Regions from separate parts of the Xanthomonas euroxanthea genome, predicted to be linked through region 3. Evidence: predicted binding sites of a transcription regulator. Region 3 holds the regulator's gene; each other region holds the start of a gene.
What was found. The regulator HrcA, encoded in region 3, represses chaperone genes, less so after heat shock. The targets are predictions, from matches to a motif close to TTNGCACTCNNNNNNNNNGAGTGCNAA.
Positions count from the first base shown of each region.

Region 1 (7,176 bases), 2.4 Mb from region 3:
AGCGTGCTGGTGGTCAGTCACGACCTGGCCCTGCTCAAGCAGATGCGCAAGCGCGTGCTGATCCTGGACCACGGCCGGCTGGTCGACGACATCTCGCCGCAGGATCTGGCCGAATGAGCAAGCCCGCCAATACCGAAGCCGTCGCCCCCTCGCGGTTCGGCGTGTGGATCGACCACCATCTGCACAGCATCGCCTTCAGCCTGGGGCGGGCCATGCGCAAGCCCTGGGCCACCTTGCTGACCATCGTGGTGATGGCGCTGGCGCTGGCCTTGCCGCTGGGGTTGTCGATCGCGCTGGACAACGTCAAGTTGCTGGCCGGCAGCGTGCAGCAGTCGCGCGAGATCAATCTGTTCCTGAAGGTCGAGATCGGTGCCGAGGCCGCGCAGGCGCTGGCCGGTGAACTGCGTGGCCGCCCGGACGTTGCCCAGGTCACGTTGCGCACGCCGGCGCAGGGGCTGGCCGAGCTGCGCGAGAGCGCCAAGCTCGACGAGGCGATCGACGCACTCGGCGACAACCCGCTGCCCACGCTGTTGATCGTCACGCCCACCGAGACGGCCGACGATGCGCAACTGGCCGGCGCACTGCAGGCCTTGCCGCAGGCCGACCAGGTGCAGCACGACGCGCTGTGGCGCAAGCGCCTGGATGGCTGGCTGCATTTCGGCGAGCGGCTGGTGCAGGTGCTGTCGGCACTGCTGGGGATTGGGGCGGTGCTGGTGGTCGGCAACACGGTGCGGCTGGATATCCAGTCGCGGCGCGAGGAAATCGGCGTGCTGCAATTGTTGGGCGCCAGCGATGGCTTCATCCGGCGCCCGTTCCTGTATCTGGGTGCCTGGTACGGGCTCGGTGCCGGCGCCGTGGCGCTGGCACTGATCGCCGCCTCCGGGCTGGCGCTGCGCGCGCCGTTGGCGAGCCTGGCCGACAGTTACGGCAGCTCCTTTACCCTGCACGGGCTGGATCTGCTGCATTCTGCGATGGTGCTGGTCGGCACCCTGGTCCTGGGCTGGCTGGGCGCCTGGCTGGTGACCGGCCACTTCCTTCGCCAGACCCGTCCCACCGAGACCTGAGGCCTGCCATGCATCCACCAGATCTCAAGCATCTGATCAGCGACGCGCCGCGCGTGATGGTGGTGGATGGCTCCAAGCTGGTGCGCAAGCTGATCGCCGATGTGCTGCAGCGCGACCTGCCCAACGTGCAGGTGATCGGCTGCTCCAGCATCGCCGAAGCGCGCCAGGCGCTGGAAGCCGGTGCGGTGGATCTGGTCACCACCTCGCTGTCGCTGCCCGACGGTGACGGCCTGACGCTGGCGCGCAGCGTGCGCGAGGCGGCCGGGCAGGCCTATGTGCCGGTGATCGTGGTCTCCGGCGACGCGCAGCAGCATCTGGTGGAGCGTCGCTTCACCGAGTACGTCACCGACTACTTCGACAAGGCGCTGGGCCACGAAGCCCTGGCGACCTTCATCCGCGGCTATGTGCAGCCCGAGCCGGTGGTCGGCGCGACCGTGCTGTACATCGAGGACAGCCGTGTGGTGGCCGAGGCAACCAAGCGCATGCTCGAGCGGCAGAGCCTGAAGGTCATCCACGTACTCACCGCCGAGGACGCCTTTGCGCTGCTGACCGCCGAATCGCTGGGCCGCACCGAGCGCCGCATCGACGTGGTGCTGACCGACGTCACCCTGAAGGGCGAGCTCAACGGCCGTGACGTGGTCGAGCGCATCCGCATCGATTTCGCCTACGGCAAGCGCCGCCTGCCGGTGCTGGTGATGACCGGCGACACCAATCCGCGCAACCAGTCCGAACTGCTGCGCGCCGGCGCCAACGATCTGGTGCAAAAACCCATCGAAGAACGTCTGCTGGTGACCAAGGTGCTGTTCCAGCTGCGCCTGGCACGGCTCGAGGACCAGGCCGTCACGCTATGACCGACGTGGCTGAAGTGGAAGCGCGTATCCAGCTGGAACCGTCATGGAAGGCGCGGGTGGGCGATTGGCTGCTGCGCCCGGAGATGCAGGCGCTGTCTGCATTCCTGCGCCAGCGCAAGGCGGCCGGGGCGCGGGTGTTCCCGCCGGGTCCGCAGATCTTTGCCGCCTTCGACGCCACCCCGTTCGAGCAGGTCAAGGTGGTGATCCTGGGCCAGGACCCGTATCACGGCGAAGGCCAGGCGCATGGGCTGTGTTTTTCGGTGCTGCCCGGCGTGCCGGTGCCGCCGTCGCTGCTCAACATCTACAAGGAGATCCAGGACGACCTGGGGATTGCGCGGCCGGACCATGGCTATCTGATGCCGTGGGCGCGCCAGGGCGTGCTGCTGCTCAATGCGGTGCTGACGGTGGAGCAGGGCCGGGCCGGCGCGCACCAGAACAAGGGCTGGGAAGGCTTTACCGACCATGTCGTGGAGACCCTCAACCGCGAGCGCGAAGGCCTGGTGTTCCTGCTCTGGGGCAGCTACGCGCAGTCCAAGGGCAAGGTCATCGACCAGGCGCGCCATCGCGTGTTCAAGGCCCCGCATCCGTCACCGTTGTCGGCGCATCGCGGCTTTCTGGGCTGCCAGCACTTTTCCAAGACCAACGAACACCTGCAGCGCCGCGGTCTGGGCCCGATCGACTGGTCGCTGCCGCCGCGCAACACGCTGGACACCACTTCGGCCAGCGGCTGAACGGCGCTGGCGCCGTTGCATTTCGCGACGTGGTTGTCACGGTCTGCGCAGGGCGGCGGTGGTAGCGTAGGAGCCAGAATTCGGAAACTGCGCCGTAGAACGACGGCGATGCCAAAAGCCCGAACGTCCTATAAATGGAACGCTGGGAACTCTTCCTGTACCCGGCAGTCCAATAGTTCGACTGCTAAGATGGTGCCCTATGAACCAGATTACCTCGACTGCCCTTGTGGCAAACAATCTCCCGATTCCCAGTGCGCTCGGTTCGCTGGACGCCTACATCGGTGCCGTGCACCAGATCCCGGTGCTGTCGGTCGATGAGGAACAGAATCTCGCCCGTCGCTTCCGTGACGAGCTGGATCTGGATGCCGCGCGCGAACTGGTCCATTCCCACCTGCGCTTCGTGGTGCACGTCGCCCGCGGCTACAACGGCTACGGCCTGCCGCTGGGCGACCTGATCCAGGAAGGCAATATCGGCCTGATGAAGGCGGTCAAGCGCTTCGACCCGGAAATGGGCGTGCGCCTGGTCAGCTTCGCGGTGCATTGGATCCGTGCCGAGATGCACGAGTTCATCCTGAAGAATTGGCGCATCGTCAAGGTCGCCACGACCAAGGCGCAGCGCAAGCTGTTCTTTAACCTGCGTAAGTCCAAGACCCGCCTGGGCTGGCTCAATGCCTCGGAAGTGACGGCCGTTGCCAAGGACCTGAACGTCTCCGAGCGCGAAGTGATGGAGATGGAGTCGCGTCTGTCCGGTCGCGATATCGGCTTCGATGCCTCGTCTGACGAAGACGACGATCACGGCCCGCCGTCGCCGGTGAGCTACCTGGTGGCCAACGACGAAGATCCGTCGCAGGCCTATGAGCGTCACGACAGCGAAGACAATCAGCTGCAGTTGCTGCGCGAAGGCATGGCCGGTCTGGACACGCGCTCGCGCGACATCGTCAAGCGTCGCTGGCTGGATTCCGACTCCAAGGTGACGCTGCAGGAGCTGGCCGACGAGTACGGCGTGTCGGCCGAGCGTATCCGCCAGATCGAGGCGAACGCGCTGAAGAAGATGAAGGCACTGTTCGTGGCCTGATCCTTCGATCATGCCCCAGGTGTTGCACAAACGGCCCGGTCTTCCGGGCCGTTTGCATGTGTGGTGCTGGCGATACGTCGCGTGCGAAGACGCTGGGCTATCCACTGCTGATCGACCACGCACTGCGGCCGCCCGCGCTATTCCGGCAGGCGCGCCACCGGCAGGTGCCAGCCGTAGCGGATGGCCATGAAACGCAGCCCGAAACAGACCAGCGCGCCGGTCGCCAGCGACCAGGCCTGTGGCACCGCGAGCACGTGCCCGATCGCGACCAGGCCGCCGCCGGCCAGCGCGGCGACGGCGTACAGCTCGGCTTGCAGCACCACCGGCGTACGCGCCACCAGCAGATCGCGGGCGATGCCGCCGCCGATGCCGCTGAGCATGCCCAGCAAGGTCGCGCTGAGCGGGCTGAGCTGGTAGTCGAGCGCCTTGCTGGTGCCGTAGACCGCAAACAGCGCCAGCCCGGCCGCGTCGAACAGCTGCACCGGGTTGCGCAGCCGCTCCACCGCCGCATGCCAGTAGAAACCAGCCACGCCGGCCAGGCAGGCGACCAGCAGGTACTGCGGATGCACCAGCGCCGCTGGCGGGGTGGCGCCGATCAGCACATCGCGCACGATGCCGCCGGACACCGCCGCCGCGCACGACAGCACCAGCACGCCGAACAGATCCAGGCGATTGCGCACCGCCACGGTGGCGCCGCTGAGGGCGAACACGAAGGTACCGAGCAGATCCAGCAGGAACAGGAGAGTGGCCACGATCAGACCGTCGCATCAGGCCGCACAGCATCGCGTACGGCCCGTGGCGCTGTCATCCGTCCTTGCTGCTGGGCGGCGGGTCGTCGGTGGCGCCGCCGAAAATGATGCGCGCGGCACGCTGGTAGCTCCAGTACGCCATCGCCCAGTTCACCAGCACCACGAAGCGGTTGCGGAAGCCGATCAGGAAGTACACGTGCGCGGCCAGCCAGAACCACCAGGCCACGATGCCGGAGAGCTTGAGCTTGCCGACATGCACGATGGCGGCCATGCGGCCGATCGTGGCCAGGTTGCCGTAGTCCTGATAGCGGAAGGCCGGTGCAGGCTGGCCGCGATGGCGGGCGCGGATCGCCTTGGCGATGTGCTTGCCCATCTGCTTTGCCGCCGGTGCCACGCCCGGCACCGGGCGGCCGTCCTGCTGGACCGCGGCCAGGTCGCCGCCGACAAAGATCTCCGGGTGGCCGGGCACGCTCAGGTCCGGCTGCACCAGCACGCGGCCGGCGCGGTCCAGCGGCACGCCGAGCGTGCGCGCCAGCGGCGATGCGGCCACGCCGGCGGCCCACACCACCGTGCGTGCAGGCACGAAGGTGTCGCCCAACTGGTAGCCCAGCGCATCGATATGCGTGACCGGCGTCCCGGTGTGCACTTCCACCCCCAGGCGCTCGAGCTGCTTGCGCGCCTTGGCGGTGAGATCGTCCGGGAACGAGGGCAGCACGCGTGGGCCGGCTTCGACCAGGCGCACGCGCGCCTGCTGCGGGTCGATATGGCGGAACTCGTTCTTGAGCGTGTGGCGGGCGATTTCGGCCAGCGTGCCGGCCAGCTCGACACCGGTCGGGCCGCCGCCGACCACGGCAAAACTCAGCCAGGCCGCGCGTGCGGCCGGGTCGGATTCGGCTTCGGCACGCTCGAAGGCGAGCAGCAACTTGCGCCGCAACACCAGCGCGTCGTACAGCGTCTTCAGGCCGGGCGCGTGCTCGGCCCATTGATCGTTGCCGAAGTAGGCATGGGTGGCGCCGGTGGCCAGCAGCAGCATGTCGTAGCCGAGCGCGTTGCCATCGGCGAGCACCACTTCGCGGCGGGCCGGTGCGATTTCGGCAACGTCGCCGAGCAGCACCTCGACGTTGCGCTGTTCGCGCAGGATGTGGCGCAGCGGCGCGGCAATATCCGGTGCCGACAGGCCGGCGGTGGCGACCTGATACAACAGCGGCTGGAACAAATGGTGGTTCTGGCGGTCGATCAGCGTAATGCGGATGCCGGGATCGTCGAGCGCGCGGGTGGCCCATAAGCCGGCAAAACCGCCACCGACCACCACCAGGTGCAGCGGAGCTTGGGAGGGGGAAGTAGTCATCGTCAGGTCTGATGGAATGCGACGCGGGCGCATCAGCATGCCGCATCGGCAATGAACATGACGCCTGAAGGCGTCTCGCCTGCGGCATCATGTCGCATCTCATCGACCTGGTGACCGCATGCCGGCATTACCCCCACCGTTGCCACCACCACCTTCTTCGCCCGCGATGGCAGCGGCTGCCGCGCGGACGCCCGGAAAGCAGGTCAGTGGCGTCACGATCGGGCTGATCGGGCTGGGGGCCTGCGTGGTGCTGTTCGGCATGGTGGTGCTGGGCGCGCTGGGCTGGCTGATCGTCTTCGGCTGGTCGCTGTTCGCCGATCAGGCACGCGCCGCACTGCAGGACGATGCGGTGGTGCAGGAACAGATCGGCCGGATCCACACGATGCGGGTGGATCTGGTGCGCACCGGTCTGGCGCCGGGCGCCGACGATTTCGTGTTCACCGTGGAAGGCGATCGCGGCCGCGGCCGCGTGCATGCCACCTGGGTCAGCGGCGGGGCCGAGCGCGAGATCCTGAGCGATGGCGTGCTGACCATGCACGATGGCAGCCAATACACGCTGCCATCGGCCGATGCCGACGCCACCGAAACGGACGACGCAAGCGACACCGCCAGCGACACCGACTCTGCCGACACCTTCGAGGAATGACCATGATCGACAATCCCGACAAACGCATCGCCCTGCTGATCGATGCCGACAACGCGCCGGCCGGCAAGATCGACGTGGTGCTGGCCGAAGTGGCGCGCTATGGCGTGGCCAACGTGCGCCGCGCCTACGGCAACTGGAAGAGCCCGCACCTGAAGAACTGGGAAGCGGCGCTGCACGAATATGCGATCCGGCCGATCCAGCAATTTGCCTACAGCTCGGGCAAGAACGCCTCGGACATGGCGATGGTGATCGATGCGATGGACCTGTTGTCTGCGCGCAACCTGGATGGTTTTGCGATCGTCTCCAGCGATGCGGACTTCACTCCGCTGGTGATGCGGCTGCTCACCGATGGCATGAAGGTGTATGGCTTCGGCGAAAAGAAAACCCCGGCGCCGTTCGTCAATGCCTGTTCCAAGTTCACCTATGTCGAAGCGCTGGGCGAGCAGGCGGCAGCGGCCAGCGACACCGCCGCCGGCCGCAAGGACGCCACCGCGCTGCGCGGCGACACCCGGCTGGTGCAGATGCTGCGCAATGCGATCGACAGTGCCTGCGAAGACGATGGCTGGGCGCATCTGGGTGCGGTGGGCAAGCAGGTGGCCAACCAGGCCTCGTTCGACCCACGCAACTACGGCTATCGCAAACTCAGCGACCTGGTGCGCGCGATCGGCCTGTTCGACATCAAGCAGGACGAGCAGGCCCTGTGGGTGCGCGA
Region 1 is NZ_LR861803.1:4,325,683-4,332,858, reverse strand. Features, by position in the region: gene ftsE (cell division ATP-binding protein FtsE) at 1-117, shown strand, start outside; gene ftsX (permease-like cell division protein FtsX) at 114-1,064, shown strand; gene H7A86_RS18090 (response regulator) at 1,073-1,915, shown strand; gene ung (uracil-DNA glycosylase) at 1,921-2,646, shown strand; gene rpoH (RNA polymerase sigma factor RpoH) at 2,846-3,721, shown strand; gene H7A86_RS18075 (trimeric intracellular cation channel family protein) at 3,859-4,473, opposite strand; gene H7A86_RS18070 (NAD(P)/FAD-dependent oxidoreductase) at 4,526-5,818, opposite strand; gene H7A86_RS18065 (hypothetical protein) at 5,937-6,464, shown strand; gene H7A86_RS18060 (NYN domain-containing protein) at 6,461-7,176, shown strand, end outside.
Region 1: the regulator HrcA is predicted to act here: its motif matches at 2,808-2,834, upstream of rpoH (RNA polymerase sigma factor RpoH).

Region 2 (7,176 bases), 1.2 Mb from region 3:
GCCGGCATGGCCGGCGTGGCGTTCCACTGCAACGACGCCTGCGAGCGATGCACCGCATCGCCGCCCCCTGTCCGATGGCCCCCCGACCGTTCGGCGCAAGCGCCTGCCCAGCGACGCTAGGGTTGCGATGACATCGGTGTCAACACCTTGTCATGCAAGTGTGATTGACGTCGCGATCTGCGCGGTTTTGCGATGGTGCACACGGTTGGGGCCGCGAGCCGGTTGCGCGGGCTGGTGGTGCATCGGCGCAGCGTAGGAGCGCACCCGGGCGCGACCGGGGCATTCCCGGTAAACGCCTCGTCGCGCCCAGGTGCGCTCCTACGGGTCATGGGGTCATGGGGTCGTGGCTCATGGGGGTTGCGTGGACCAGGCACGACCAATCGACGATCGCCTCTTGCGGTATCCACGACCGGCCACAAAAAAACCCCGCCTTTCGGCGGGGTCCTTTTTTGCTGCAACAACCGGTGGGGCTGGATCAGAAATCCATGCCGCCCATGCCGCCCATGCCACCGCCGGCCGGCATCGCCGGCTCGTCCTTCTTCGGTGCATCGGCCACCATGGCTTCGGTGGTGATCATCAGGCCGGCGATCGAGGCTGCGTTCTGCAGCGCCGAACGGGTGACCTTGGTCGGATCCAGGATGCCGAACTCGACCATGTCGCCGAACTCGCCGTTGGCCGCGTTGTAACCGTAGTTGCCGGTGCCTTCCTTGACCTTGTTCAGGATCACGGACGGCTCTTCGCCGGCATTGGCCACGATCTCGCGCAGCGGGGCTTCCATCGCGCGCAGGGCGATCTGGATGCCGTGGGTCTGGTCTTCGTTGGCACCGGTCAGGTTACCGACGGCCACCAGCGCACGCACCAGGGCCACACCGCCGCCCGGGACCACGCCTTCTTCGACGGCTGCACGGGTGGCGTGCAGGGCATCTTCGACGCGGGCCTTCTTTTCCTTCATTTCGATTTCGGTCGAGGCGCCGACCTTGATCACTGCAACGCCACCGGCCAGCTTGGCCACGCGCTCCTGCAGCTTCTCGCGGTCGTAATCGGACGAGGTGTCCTCGATCTGGGTCTTGATCTGGCCAACGCGGGCTTCGATCGTGGCCGAGTCGCCGGCGCCGTCGATGATGGTGGTGTTCTCCTTGGAGACCTGCACCTTCTTCGCACGGCCCAGGTCCTTGATCGTGGCCTTCTCCAGCGCCAGGCCCACTTCCTCGGAGATCACGGTACCGCCGGTCAGCACGGCCATGTCTTCCAGCATCGCCTTGCGACGGTCGCCGAAGCCCGGTGCCTTGACGGCCACGACCTTGACGATGCCACGGATGGTGTTGACCACCAGGGTCGCCAGCGCTTCGCCTTCGACTTCTTCAGCGACGATCAGCAGCGGCTTGCCGGCCTTGGCCACGCCTTCCAGCACGGGCAGCAGGTCGCGCACGTTGGAGATCTTCTTGTCGTGCAGCAGGATGAACGGGTCGTCCAGGTCGGCCGACTGGCTCTGCTGGTTGTTGATGAAGTACGGGGACAGGTAGCCGCGATCGAACTGCATGCCCTCGACCACGTCCAGCTCGTTTTCCAGGCCCGAGCCTTCTTCAACGGTGATCACGCCTTCCTTGCCGACCTTCTGCATCGCTTCGGCAATGATGTTGCCGATCGACTCGTCCGAGTTGGCCGAGATGGTGCCGACCTGGGCAATCGCCTTGTCGTCGGTGGTGGGCTTGGAGATGTTCTTCAGCTCGATGACGGCGGCCTTGACGGCCTGGTCGATACCGCGCTTGAGGTCCATCGGGTTCATGCCGGCGGCCACGGCCTTGGCGCCTTCGCGGATCAGGGCCTGGGCCAGCACGGTGGCGGTGGTGGTGCCGTCGCCAGCGTTGTCGTTGGTCTTGGAAGCGACTTCCTTGACCATCTGCGCGCCCATGTTCTCGAACTTGTCAGCCAGTTCGATTTCCTTGGCGACGGACACGCCGTCCTTGGTGATGGTCGGCGCGCCGAAGCTCTTCTCGAGCACGACGTTGCGGCCCTTCGGGCCCAGGGTGGCCTTGACGGCATTGGCAAGCACGTTGACGCCACGGACCATGCGGGTACGTGCGTCTTCACCGAAACGAATGTCTTTAGCAGCCATTGGTATGTAACTCCGGAAATGGGGAATTGGGAATGGGGAATCGGTAGATCAACAGCGTGAATCGGGCCTGGGTGGGATGGCGAAGGGCGCTAGCCGCTTTGCCTATTCCCGATTCCCAACTCCCGATTCCCGGCGCATAGCGCCTGATCAGCCGATGACCGCCAGGATGTCGTCTTCGCGCAGCACCTTGTACTCGACGCCTTCGGACTTGTAGCTGCTGCCGGCGTACTGGCCGTAGATGACCTTGTCGCCGACCTTGACCACCGGCGCGCGCAGGCTGCCGTTGTCCAGGGGCTTGCCGGCGCCGATGGCGACGACTTCACCCTTGGTGGACTTTTCCTTGGCGGAGTCCGGGATCACGATGCCGCCGGCGGAAACTTCGTCGGCTTCGATCGGCTTGACTACAACGCGGTCGTGAAGCGGCTTGATGCTCATAGAGAAAGACCCTCTTAAGTGATTGATTGGTCTGGAAATTATCGGCGATGTTAGCACTCGCATGTGACGACTGCCAGCACAGCGCGCGGAAAAAACCCGACAGAGCGGGTGCGGGCCAGAGATTGTGCTGTGTGGGCAGCTTTCAAGGGCTGGGGGCAAAAATTTTTTCGCCGGGCAGTCCCGGTCCACAGCTGGCAGGGCCGCTGGCGGGAGCCGGCGGGCAGTTCGCCAGGTGGCTGCGAGCGGGCGGGTTTGCCACCGGACTGCGCAACGGGCTGCGGCGCCTGGCGGCACTGGGCACTGGGCACTGGGCACTTGGCACTGGCACTGGCACTTGGCACTTGGCACTTGGCACTTGGCACTGGCACTTGGCACTGGCACTGGCACTGGCACTTGGCACTGGCACTGGCACTGGCACTGGCACTGGGCACTTGGCACTTGGCACTTGGCACTTGGCACTGGGCACGGGGCACGGGGCACGGGGCACTGAGCGGTAAGCGGTAAGCGGGTTAGCCGAGTCACCGGGCCAGCCGCACTAAAAATGGAACCAGGTTCCACCGATTGTCATGCGCACGTCTTACAGTCGGCAACGCATTCCCCGATCACAAGGAGCTGTCGATGAGGTTGCCGTCCCGTGCCCGTGTTTCCCCCTTGCGCTGGTCCCTGCGCTGCGCGCTTCCCCTGGCCTGTGCCTTCGCGCTGGCCGCCCCTGCCGCCCACGCGGCGGTGTTCATCAACGAACTGCATTACGACGACGCGGGCGCCTCCGGCGACAGCGGCGAAGGCGTGGAGGTGGTGGCCACCGCCGGCGAATCGCTGAGCGGCTACCGCATCTATCTGTACAACGGCAGCACGCCGGGTGCGGCCACGGTCTACGTCAACACCGCGGTGCCGGCCGGCAGCCTGGTCAGCTGCGGCAGCCAGGTGCGCGTGGCCACGGTCGGCTATGCCAGCAACGGCGTGCAGAACGGGCCCAACGACGGGGTGGCGCTGGTCGATCCCAACGGGCAGCTGGTGCAGTTCCTCAGCTACGAAGGCGCCATCACCGGCAGTGGCGGCCCCGCCGCGGGCGTGACCAGCCAGACCCTGCCGGTCAGCGAGAGCAACAGCAGCGCGGTCGGCAGCTCGCTGCAACTGACCGGCACCGGCAGCAGCGCGGCCAACTTCAGCTGGTCCGGCTCGTCGGCGCAGACCTTCGGCGCGTGCAACCGCGGCCAGAGCTTCAACGGCAGCGGCGGTGGCGGCGAGACCGGCGGCGCACCGACGATCACCAGCACCACCCCGACCCAGGGCGCGACCGGCTTCCCCGCCGCAGGCGACCTGAGCGTGGGCTTCAGCGAGGCGGTGACGCTGGGCAGCGGCGCCTTCGCGCTCAGCTGCGCCAGTTCCGGCACGGTGGCGCTGAGCTACCCGACCAGCGGCACCCGCTTCAGCCTGTCCACCAACACCGCGCTGGTGGGGGGCGAGCGCTGCACCCTGGCGATCACCGCCAGCGCCATCCGCGATGCCAGCGGGCTGAGCCCGGCCGCCAACCAGGCCATCGCCTTCACCGTAGCCACCGCCAGCGGCGGCGGTACCGGCTATTACGCGCGGGTCAACACCGCCAATGCCAGCCAGTTGCGCTGCTCGCTGCACACCGTGATCAAGGGCCACACGGTCTATCCGTACAGCGGCTCGGGCACCAGCACCTGGACCATCCTGGAAATGGCCGACGAGGATCCCAACAACAGCGGCCGGATCCTGGACGCCTACCGCAACCGCAGCTACGCCAAGGGCAGCGACCGCGCCGGCACCGGCAGCGGGCTGACCTACAACCGCGAGCACACCTGGCCCAACTCGCTGGGCTTTGGCAGTGCCAGCGGCGACAAGGGCCTGCCGTATGCGCCCTACACCGATACCCACATGCTGTATCTGACCGACACCGCCTTCAACGCCGACCGCGGCAACAAGCCCTACGCGGCCTGCACCAGCAGCTGCGGCGAGCGGGTCACCGAGGTCAACGACGGCAGTGGCGGCGGCAGCGGGCGCTATCCGGGCAATTCCAACTGGGTGCGCACCCCCGACGGTAACGGCGGCACCTTCGAGGTGTGGGGCAAGCGCAAGGGCGACATGGCGCGTGCGGTGATGTACATGGCGATCCGCTATGAAGGTGGCACCGACGCAGCCACCGGGCAGTCCGAGCCGGACCTGGAGCTCACCGACGACCGCAGCAAGATCGTGCAGACCTCGGCCTCGCCGGCCTACATGGGCCTGCTGTCCACGCTGCTGGCCTGGCACCAGGCCGACCCGCCGGACGATGCCGAGCGCGCCCGCAACCAGGTGATCTTCAGCTTCCAGGGCAACCGCAATCCGTTCGTTGACCACCCCGAATGGGCGACGTCGAGCCTGTTCACCTCGGCCAAGCCGGCCAGCTGCCAGCTGGCCGAGTGATCCAGACCGGCCCGGCGCGCAAGGCGTCGGGCCGGGCGTCGGCCTGCGGCGGCAACCCACACCATCGCCCGCGCGGCGAACGTGCGCGGCCGCCAGCCCGCGACGTCCGACGTTGTGCCCTTCATCCGGCACATCGCCATCGCGTCCTTGCATGCGCGAGCCGCCGGCGCGCGGGCACCGCCGCCCGGCCACCCGGCCGCCAGGCCTGGCGAAGTTGACGCCCTGTTCCGGAATCTGCTGTCGATCCCCTGCAGACAGGGGATTACACTGCGCGGTCACATGAGCGCCGCTTCCCTCCATCTATTGTTCAGCACCTGCCCGGACGCCGACAGCGCCGAGCGCATTGCGCGCGCGCTGCTGGACGAACGCCTGGCCGCCTGCGTCACCCAGTTGCCCGGCGTGCAGTCGCTGTATCGCTGGAACGGGGCGATCGAGCGCAGCCAGGAAGTGCAGCTGTTGATCAAGACCTGGGAAGACCGCGTGCCGGACGCCATCGCGCGGCTGCGGGCGCTGCATCCGTATGAACTGCCGGAGGCGATCGCGGTCCAAGCCAGCGCCGGGCTGCCGGCGTATCTCGATTGGGTCCGGGCCGAAACCCGCAAGGAATCCTGACGTCCATGAAGTCTCTGTCCCGCTGGATCGCCCGCTGCGCACTGCTGGCCGTACCGTTGCTCGCCGCACCGCTGGCGCTGGTGGCGCCCCTGCCCGCGCAGGCCGCGGTCAGCGAGGCCGACCTGCTGCCGGTGGACCAGGCCTTCACGCTCAGCGCCACCGCCGACAGCCGCGACAGCATCGCGCTGCGCTGGAAGATCGCGCCGGGCTACTACCTGTATCGCCACCGCATCAGCGTCAAATCCGGGCAAGGCTTTGCCGCCGGCGAGCTGGCGCTGCCGGAAGGCCAGAGCAAGCACGACGAGTTCTTTGGCCAGGTGCAGACCTACCGCAAGCAACTGCAGGCCAGGCTGGCCGGCAAGGCCGATGCCGGGCTGCGGACCGCGGTGCTGCAGGTGCAATACCAGGGCTGCGCCGATGCCGGCGTGTGCTACCCGCCGCAACGTCGCGAACTGCGCGTGAGCTTGCCCGAGGCCGCGACGGCCGCGACGGCCTCGGCGCCCGCCGCCACCGCCACCCAGCGCGAGAACCTGGGCGCACTGGTGCCGCGCGCACCGGCGGGCCCGCGCCTGTTCGGCAGCACCGGCCAGGCCGCCGGCGTGGACGCACTGCCGCTGCCGGCCGAGCAGGCCTTCCGCTTCGAGGCGATCGTTGGCGACGGCAACAGCCTGCTGCTGCGCTTCACCCCGGCGCCCGGCTACTACATCTATCGCGACCGCACCTCGCTGGCGCTGGAAGGCGCCGGCGGGGTGCGTCCCGGGCTGCCGCGCTGGCCGCAGGGCAGCGCGCACCGCGACGAGCATTTCGGCGACGTGGTGGTGTATTTCGACCAGGCCGAAGTCACCTTGCCGTTGCTGCGCGAGCACGCCGAGCCGGTCAGGACGACGCTGGTGGCGACCTTCCAAGGCTGCCAGACCGACGGCATCTGCTACCCGCCGATGACCCGCCGCGTGGCGCTGGAGCTGCCCGCCGGCACCGTGTCGCCGCAGAACCAGGCGCAGGCGGCACCGCTGATGATTTCGCCGCTGCCCGCCGGGCAACTGCCTGCCGAGCCGGCGCCGGCACCGACGCCCGCGGCGACTGCGGCACCGGCCGCAGATGCCTCGGCCGACAATCCGCAACGCACCCAGCCGCCGCATACCGACAAGGGCCTGCTGGCGATGCTGGTGCTGGCCCTGCTCGGCGGGCTGGTGCTGAACCTGATGCCCTGCGTGCTGCCGATCCTGTCGCTGAAGGTGCTGGGCCTGGCCCACAGCGGCGAGAGCCGCAGCCACGCGCGCAGCCATGCGATCTGGTACTCGCTGGGCGTGCTGGTGTCGTTCGCGGCGATCGGCGCGCTGGTGATCGGCCTGCGTGCGGCCGGGCAGGCGGCCGGCTGGGGCTTCCAGCTGCAGCAGCCGTGGTTCGTCGCGGCGCTGGCGTATCTGATGTTTGCGGTGGGCCTGAGCCTGTCGGGCGTGTTCACGCTGGGCGGCAACCTGGGCGGCATCGGCCAGTCGCTGGCGTCGCGCAATGGTCCGCTGGGCGACTTCTTCACCGGCGTGCTGGCCTGCGTGGTGGCCAGCCCGTGCATCGCCCCGTTC
Region 2 is NZ_LR861803.1:618,988-626,163, reverse strand. Features, by position in the region: gene groL (chaperonin GroEL) at 476-2,116, opposite strand; gene H7A86_RS02650 (co-chaperone GroES) at 2,264-2,551, opposite strand; gene H7A86_RS02645 (endonuclease) at 3,170-4,981, shown strand; gene cutA (divalent-cation tolerance protein CutA) at 5,261-5,593, shown strand; gene H7A86_RS02635 (protein-disulfide reductase DsbD family protein) at 5,599-7,176, shown strand, end outside.
Region 2: the regulator HrcA is predicted to act here: its motif matches at 2,602-2,628, upstream of H7A86_RS02650 (co-chaperone GroES).

Region 3 (7,176 bases):
GGCCGGGCCGGCTTCGCCCTCGCCGGCCAGGCGGATGCGGTCGCCGGTATCCACGCCGGCAGGCACCTTGATCGACAGCACCTTGTCTTCTTCCACGCGACCGGCGCCGTGGCAGGTCTTGCACGGATTCTGGATCAGCGTGCCGCGCCCGTCGCAATGCGGGCAGCTCTGCTGCATGGCGAAGATGCCGCGCTGGATGCGGACCTGGCCGCGTCCGTGGCAGGTCCCGCACACTTCCACCTTGCCGTCTTCCGAACCACTGCCATGGCAGGGCTCGCACTCGATCAGGGTCGGGATCTCGATGCGGCGTTCGATGCCGGCAACGGCTTCTTCCAGATCCAGTTCCAATACGTAACCGACGTCGGCACCACGTCGCGCAGCGCGCGGACCGGCGGCGCCACCGCCGAAAATATTGCCGAAGATATCGCCAAAGATATCTCCCATGTCCGGGCCACCCGGCCCGCCACCACCGCCCATGCCGTGCTCGAACGCAGCGTGGCCGTGCGCATCGTAGGCGCGGCGCTTGTTGCCGTCCGACAACACCTCATAGGCTTCCTTGCACTCCTTGAACATCGCTTCGGCAGCAGCGTCGCCGGGATTGCGGTCCGGGTGGTGCTTCATCGCACAGCGCCGATACGCCTTCTTCAGCTCCTCGTCGCTGGCGCCACGGGCAACGCCCAGCACTTCGTAGTAATCGCGTTTGCTCATGACAGGGAATCGGGAATCGGGAGACGGGAATCGTTCAAAGCGTACATCCTCAGTAAATCGCAATCGAAAGTGGAAGGATCAGACAACGGGAAGGAGCGATGCCGCAGCACCGCTCCTCCCATTCTCGATTCCCTATTCCCCACTCACGCCTTCTTGTCGTCCTTGACTTCGGTGAACTCGGCGTCCACCACGTCGTCGGCGGCCTTGGAGGCCTGCGCGTTGCCGCTGGCCGCATCGGCGTTGCCGCCCTGCTCTGCCGCGGCAGCGGCGGCGTACAGCGACTGGCCGGCTTCTTCCAGGGTCTTGCTGCGGGCCTCGATCTGCACCTTGTCGTCGCTCTTCATGGCGGTTTCCAGATCCGACAGCGCCGCTTCCACCTTGCCGATCACATCGCCACCGACCTTGCTGCCATGCTCGGTGATCGCGGTGCGGGTGGCGTGGATCAGGCCATCGGCCTGGTTGCGGGCCTGCACCAGTTCCTGGAACTTCTTGTCTTCCTCGCGGTTGGCTTCCGCATCGGCGACCATGCGCTGGATCTCTTCGTCCGACAGGCCCGAACCGGCCTTGATCTCGACCTTCTGCTCCTTGTTGGTCTTCTTGTCCTTGGCCGACACGTGCAGGATGCCGTTGGCGTCGATGTCGAAGGACACTTCCACCTGCGGCATGCCGCGCGGGGCCGGCTCGATGCCGGACAGGTCGAACTTGGCCAGCGACTTGTTGAAGCGGGCCTGCTCGCGCTCACCCTGCAACACATGCACGGTCACGGCCGACTGGTTGTCCTCGGCGGTGGAGAAGGTCTGCGAGGCCTTGGTCGGGATGGTGGTGTTCTTTTCGATGATCTTGGTGAACACGCCGCCCATGGTTTCGATACCCAGCGACAGCGGGGTCACGTCCAGCAGCAGCACGTCCTTGACGTCGCCGGCCAGCACGCCGCCCTGGATCGCAGCGCCCACGGCCACGGCTTCGTCCGGGTTGACGTCCTTGCGCGGTTCCTTGCCGAAGAAATCGGCAACCGCCTGCTGCACCTTCGGCATGCGGGTCTGACCGCCGACCAGGATCACTTCGTTGATGTCGCTGGCGCGCAGGCCGGCATCGTTCAACGCGGTGCGGCACGGCTCGATCGACTTCTTGACCAGGTCCTCCACCAGCGCTTCGAGCTTGGCACGGGTCAACTTGATGTTGAGGTGCTTCGGGCCCGAGGCATCGGCGGTGACGTACGGCAGGTTCACTTCGGTCTGCTGGCTGGTCGACAGCTCGATCTTGGCGCGCTCTGCGGCGTCCTTCAGGCGCTGCAGCGCCAACGGATCCTTGCGCAGATCGATGCCCTGATCCTTGTTGAATTCGTCGACCAGGTACTCGATGACGCGGTTGTCGAAGTCTTCGCCGCCGAGGAAGGTGTCGCCATTGGTGGCCAGCACTTCGAACTGCTTCTCGCCGTCAACTTCGGCGATTTCGATGATCGACACGTCGAAGGTGCCGCCGCCCAGGTCGTACACGGCGATCTTGCGGTCGCCGCCCTTCTTGTCCAGGCCATAGGCCAGGGCTGCAGCGGTCGGCTCGTTGATGATGCGCTTGACGTCCAGACCGGCGATGCGGCCGGCGTCCTTGGTGGCCTGACGCTGGCTGTCGTTGAAGTAGGCCGGCACCGTGATCACGGCCTCGGTGACCTTCTCGCCCAGGAAGTCCTCGGCGGTCTTCTTCATCTTTTCCAGCACGCGGGCGGAGATTTCCTGCGGCGCCATACGCTTGCCATCGCTGGTCTGCACCCAGGCATCGCCGTTGTCGTGGGCGAGGATGCCGTACGGAACGTGCGAGATGTCCTTCTGCACTTCGGCGTCGGTGAACTTGCGGCCGATCAGGCGCTTCACCGCGTAGAAGGTGTTCTTGGGGTTGGTCACTGCCTGGCGCTTGGCCGAGGCACCGACCAGGACTTCGCCGTCCTTGGTGTAGGCGACGATCGAAGGCGTGGTGCGATCGCCCTCGGAATTTTCGATGACGCGGGCCTTGCCGCCGTCCATGATCGACACGCACGAGTTCGTGGTGCCGAGGTCAATACCAATGATCTTGCCCATGGATACGCTCCTGATGATTCTTTAGCTGTGTCCGGCGACGCCGGGTCTGGCTGAGATGTGGGGGTGGTGCGCGGGTGTTCAAGCCACCTGCACGAATCTGCGTTTCGCGCATGCGCCCGGCAGTTCAGCCGGGCGCCACGGTTCAGTCGTGCTTGGCCACGACCACCAGGGCCGGGCGCAGCAGACGTTCGTTGAGCAGATAGCCTTTCTGGAACACCTGCACCACGTGGCCCGGGGCGATGCCCTCGGCCTCGCCCTGGCTGATGGCCTGGTGCTGGTCCGGGTTGAACGGCTGGCCGACCGGGTCGAGCAGGGTCAGGCCGTTGTCGGCCGCAACCTTGAGCAGCTGCTTGTAGGTCATGTCCAGGCCATCGCGCAGCGGGCTGGGCTCGGTGCCGGCCGCGGTCAGGCCGGCGTCCAGGCTGTCGAACACCGGCAGCAGCTCGCCCAGCAGCTTTTCGTTGGCGAATTTGCGCGCGTTCTCGACATCACGGGCGATGCGCTTGCGCTGGTTCTCCAGATCGGCACGCTCGCGCAGGGCATCGGCCTTGACCAGCGCGATCTCGCTGCGCAGCGACTCGATCTCGGCCTTGAGCGGATCGGTCTCGGGTGGGTTCTGGGACAGGTCTTCGGAGTCGAATTCGGGGTGGTCTTGGTTCATGTGCAGTTCCCGGGCAAGCGGAACGCCCGCCCCAACGTCACCCCGTATGTGGGCGCGCACGCGCGTTTCAAGCAAAATGATCGTATCGATCGTTGCCGCTTATCGCGTGCCGGGCGGTTCCATCGCCGCGCCCAGCACCTGGGCGGCGGTCTGCACCAGCGGAATCACCCGGTCGTAGGCCATGCGTTTGGGCCCGATCACGCCCAGCACGCCCAGCACCTGGCCATTGGCGGCGTACGGCGCGGTGACCAGCGAGACGTCGTCCAGCGACACCATGCCGGTCTCCTCGCCGATGAAGATGCGCACGCCCGGCGCCTGGATGGTGCGTTCGAGCAGCTGCAGGATCTCGCGCTTGCTGGCGAAGGCCTCGAACAGCTCGCGCAGCCGGTCCAGGTCCGACAGGTCCTGCACGCCCATCAGGCGGGTCTGCCCGGCCATCACCATGTCGTCGGCATCGGCCGGTACCAGCGCCTCGCTGGCCAGGTCCACGCTGTGCGCCAGCAACTGCTCCATCTCGTTCTTGGCCAGGCGCAACTCGCGCAACAGGCTGGCGCGGATGTCCGCCAGCGCGCGCCCGGCAAATTGCGCATTGAGGTAATTGGCCACCCGCTCCAGCTCGGCCGGCTCGTAGGCCCGGCGCGGCTCGATCACCCGGTTCTGCACCTCGTTGTCGGCAAACACCAGGATCGCCAGCACCCGCCGGGCGTCCAGCGCCACGAAGTCGATGTGCCGGAACGCGAACTGCTCGCGCCGCGGCGCGCTGACCACGCCGACGAAATGGCTCATCGCCGACAGCATCTGCGAGGCACTGCCCAGCAGCGACTGGGTGCCGTTGCCGCTGGCAAGCTCCGCGCGCAGGCGCCGCACCTCCTCCTCGCCCGGTGGCTGCATCTGCACCAGACTGTCGACGAACACCCGGTACCCGTGCGCGGTAGGCACCCGCCCGGCCGATGTGTGCGGAGAGCTGAGCAGCCCCACGTCCTCCAGATCGGCCAGGATGTTGCGGATGGTGGCCGGGCTGACGTCCAGTCCCGCGTGCTGGGCCAGCGTCTTGGAGCCCACCGGCTCGCCGTCGCGGATATAGCGGGCAATCAGCGTCCGCAGCAGCTGGCGAGCGCGGGGGTCGAGCGTTGGGGACTGTGACGCGCGCATGGGATCATCCGGTGAGACTGGGCATAGATAATGTCTGGCCCTGCGGTTGGCAAGCGTCTTATTCCCTGCCCGCCGCTCCCACCCTAAGCTTCCCCAAAGCGTTCACACTCGACCCCATGCTCAGACACCTCTCCATCAAGGATTTCGCCGTCGTCCGCGCCACCGAACTGGAATTCGGGCCAGGCATGACCGTGGTTTCCGGCGAAACCGGCGCCGGCAAGTCGCTGATGGTGGACGCCCTGGGCTTTCTGTCCGGGCTGCGCGCCGACAGCGGCGTGGTCCGCCACGGCGCCGACCGCGCCGAACTGTCGGCCGAATTCCAGCTGCCGGCCCAGCACCCGGGCCTGACCTGGCTGTCGGACAACGAACTCGACGACGATGCGCAATGCCAGCTGCGCCGGGTCATCCGTGCCGATGGCGGCTCGCGTGCCTGGATCAACGGCCGCCCGGTGACCTCCTCGCAACTGGCGGAACTGGCTTCGCGGCTGGTGGAGATCCATGGCCAGCACGAACACCAGGCCCTCATGGCCCGCCACAGCCAGCTCGCCCTGCTCGACGCCTACGCCCGCAACGGCGCGCAGCGCGAGCAGGTGCGCCAGGCCAGCCAGCGCTGGCAGGCCTTGCTGGACGAGCGCGACGCGCTGTCCGCGCAAGGCGATGTCTCCGACCGCATCGATTTTCTGGAACACCAGCTCGGCGAACTGGAACGCGAGGACCTGGACCCGGCCGCGATCGCCGCGCTGGACGTCAATCACCGCCGCCAGGCGCATGCCACCGCCTTGATCGGCGCCTGCGACAGCGTGGCCCTGCAGCTCAATGGCGACGACGGCGCCTGCGCGCTGGGCCTGCTGCAGGACAGCCGCCACGACCTGGCGCGCGTGGCCGAGCACGAGCCACGCCTGGGCGAGGTCGATGCGCTGCTGGACAGCGCGGTCATCCAGATCGAAGAGGCGTTGGCCCTGCTCGACCGCGTGCGCGACGACCTGGAGGCCGACCCGGCCCAGTTCGAGGCGATGGAGCGCCGGCTCGGCCGCCTGCACGATCTGGCGCGCAAGCATCGCGTCACCCCGGACGAGCTGGCCGCCCAGCGCGAGCGCATGAGCCTGGAAGTGGAAAGCCTGCGCGGCGCCGACGAGCGCCTGCAGCAGCTGGACAAGCACATCGAGGCGGCAATCGGCGTCTGGCGCGGTGCAGCCAGCACCCTCAGCGCCAGCCGCACGGCCGCTGCCGAGGCCCTGTCGGCCGCCACCACCACGCTGATCGGCGAGCTGGGCATGGGCGGTGGGCAGTTCCTGATCCAGCTGCAGCCGCAGGACACCCTGCGCCCGGATCCCAATGGCGCCGAGCGGGTGGAGTTCCTGGTCGCCGCCAATGCCGGGCAGCCGCCCCGCGCATTGCGCAAGGTCGCCTCCGGCGGCGAGCTGTCGCGGATTTCACTGGCCATCGAGGTCGCCGCCCTCGGTCTGGACAGCGTGCCGACCATGGTCTTCGACGAGGTCGATTCCGGCATCGGCGGCGCGGTGGCCGATATCGTCGGGCAGAAGCTGCGCGCCCTGGGCGAAGAGCGCCAGGTGCTGTGCGTGACCCACTTGCCGCAGGTGGCCGCCAAGGGCCATGCGCACTATCGGGTCAGCAAGGCGCCGGTGGACGGCATGACCCAGAGCGCGGTCGAACTGCTCGGCCCGCAGGCCCGCCAGGAAGAACTGGCGCGCATGCTGGGCGGGGTGGAAGTCAGCAAGGAAGCCCGCGCGGCGGCACGCAAGCTGCTGCAGAGCGCCTGAGCAGATGGGCGTGGCGCCGGCAGAGCTCGGGGTGGCCGGGCAGCCGATGGCTGCAAACGCACAAGGCGGCCGAAGCCGCCTTGTCGTTGCCGCAATGCCACTGGCTTGCCGTCAGCGCGGGCGCTTCTTGCGCACGTACAGCACCAGCGAGTGCTCTTCCAGCTCGTAGCCATGCTGGGCGGCGATCTGACGCTGCAAGGCCTCGATCTCTTCGCTCTCGAACTCGATCACGTGGCCGGTGTCCACGTCCACCATATGGTCGTGATGGCCGCCGCGATCCAGCTCATAGACCGCCTGGCCGCCTTCGAAATTGTGCTTCAGCACCAGGCCCGCAGCCTCGAACTGGGTCAGCACCCGATACACCGTGGCCAGACCGATTTCGTCGCCATGATCGAGCAGCTGCCGATAGATGTCTTCTGCGCTGAGGTGGTGCTGGTTGCTCTTCTGCTCGAGCAATTCCAGGATCCGCATCCGCGGATGGGTCACCTTGAGCCCGACTTTGCGCAGGTCGTGGGTTTCCATATGTTCTCCGTTCATTGGCGATTTAGCGCCAGCTGCCATCAAACGGGTCGCGGCGACCGGCGGGAGTGTATCATCGGCGTGATTTCCTCAGCACTTAATCCCCGATGCGTAATCTCCTGCTGGTCGCCGCCGTTGCTCTTTCCACCGCTGGCTGCGGCATCATCTACAAGCAGCCGATCTACCAGGGCAATCTGATCAAACAGAATGCCGTGGAGCAACTGCAGGTAGGCCAGAGCAAGCAGCAGGTCAGCGCGTTGCTGGGTACCCCCTCGATTCCCGA
Region 3 is NZ_LR861803.1:1,835,911-1,843,086, reverse strand. Features, by position in the region: gene dnaJ (molecular chaperone DnaJ) at 1-708, opposite strand, end outside; gene dnaK (molecular chaperone DnaK) at 852-2,780, opposite strand; gene grpE (nucleotide exchange factor GrpE) at 2,923-3,441, opposite strand; gene hrcA (heat-inducible transcriptional repressor HrcA) at 3,541-4,593, opposite strand; gene recN (DNA repair protein RecN) at 4,710-6,374, shown strand; gene fur (ferric iron uptake transcriptional regulator) at 6,486-6,896, opposite strand; gene H7A86_RS07870 (outer membrane protein assembly factor BamE) at 7,001-7,176, shown strand, end outside.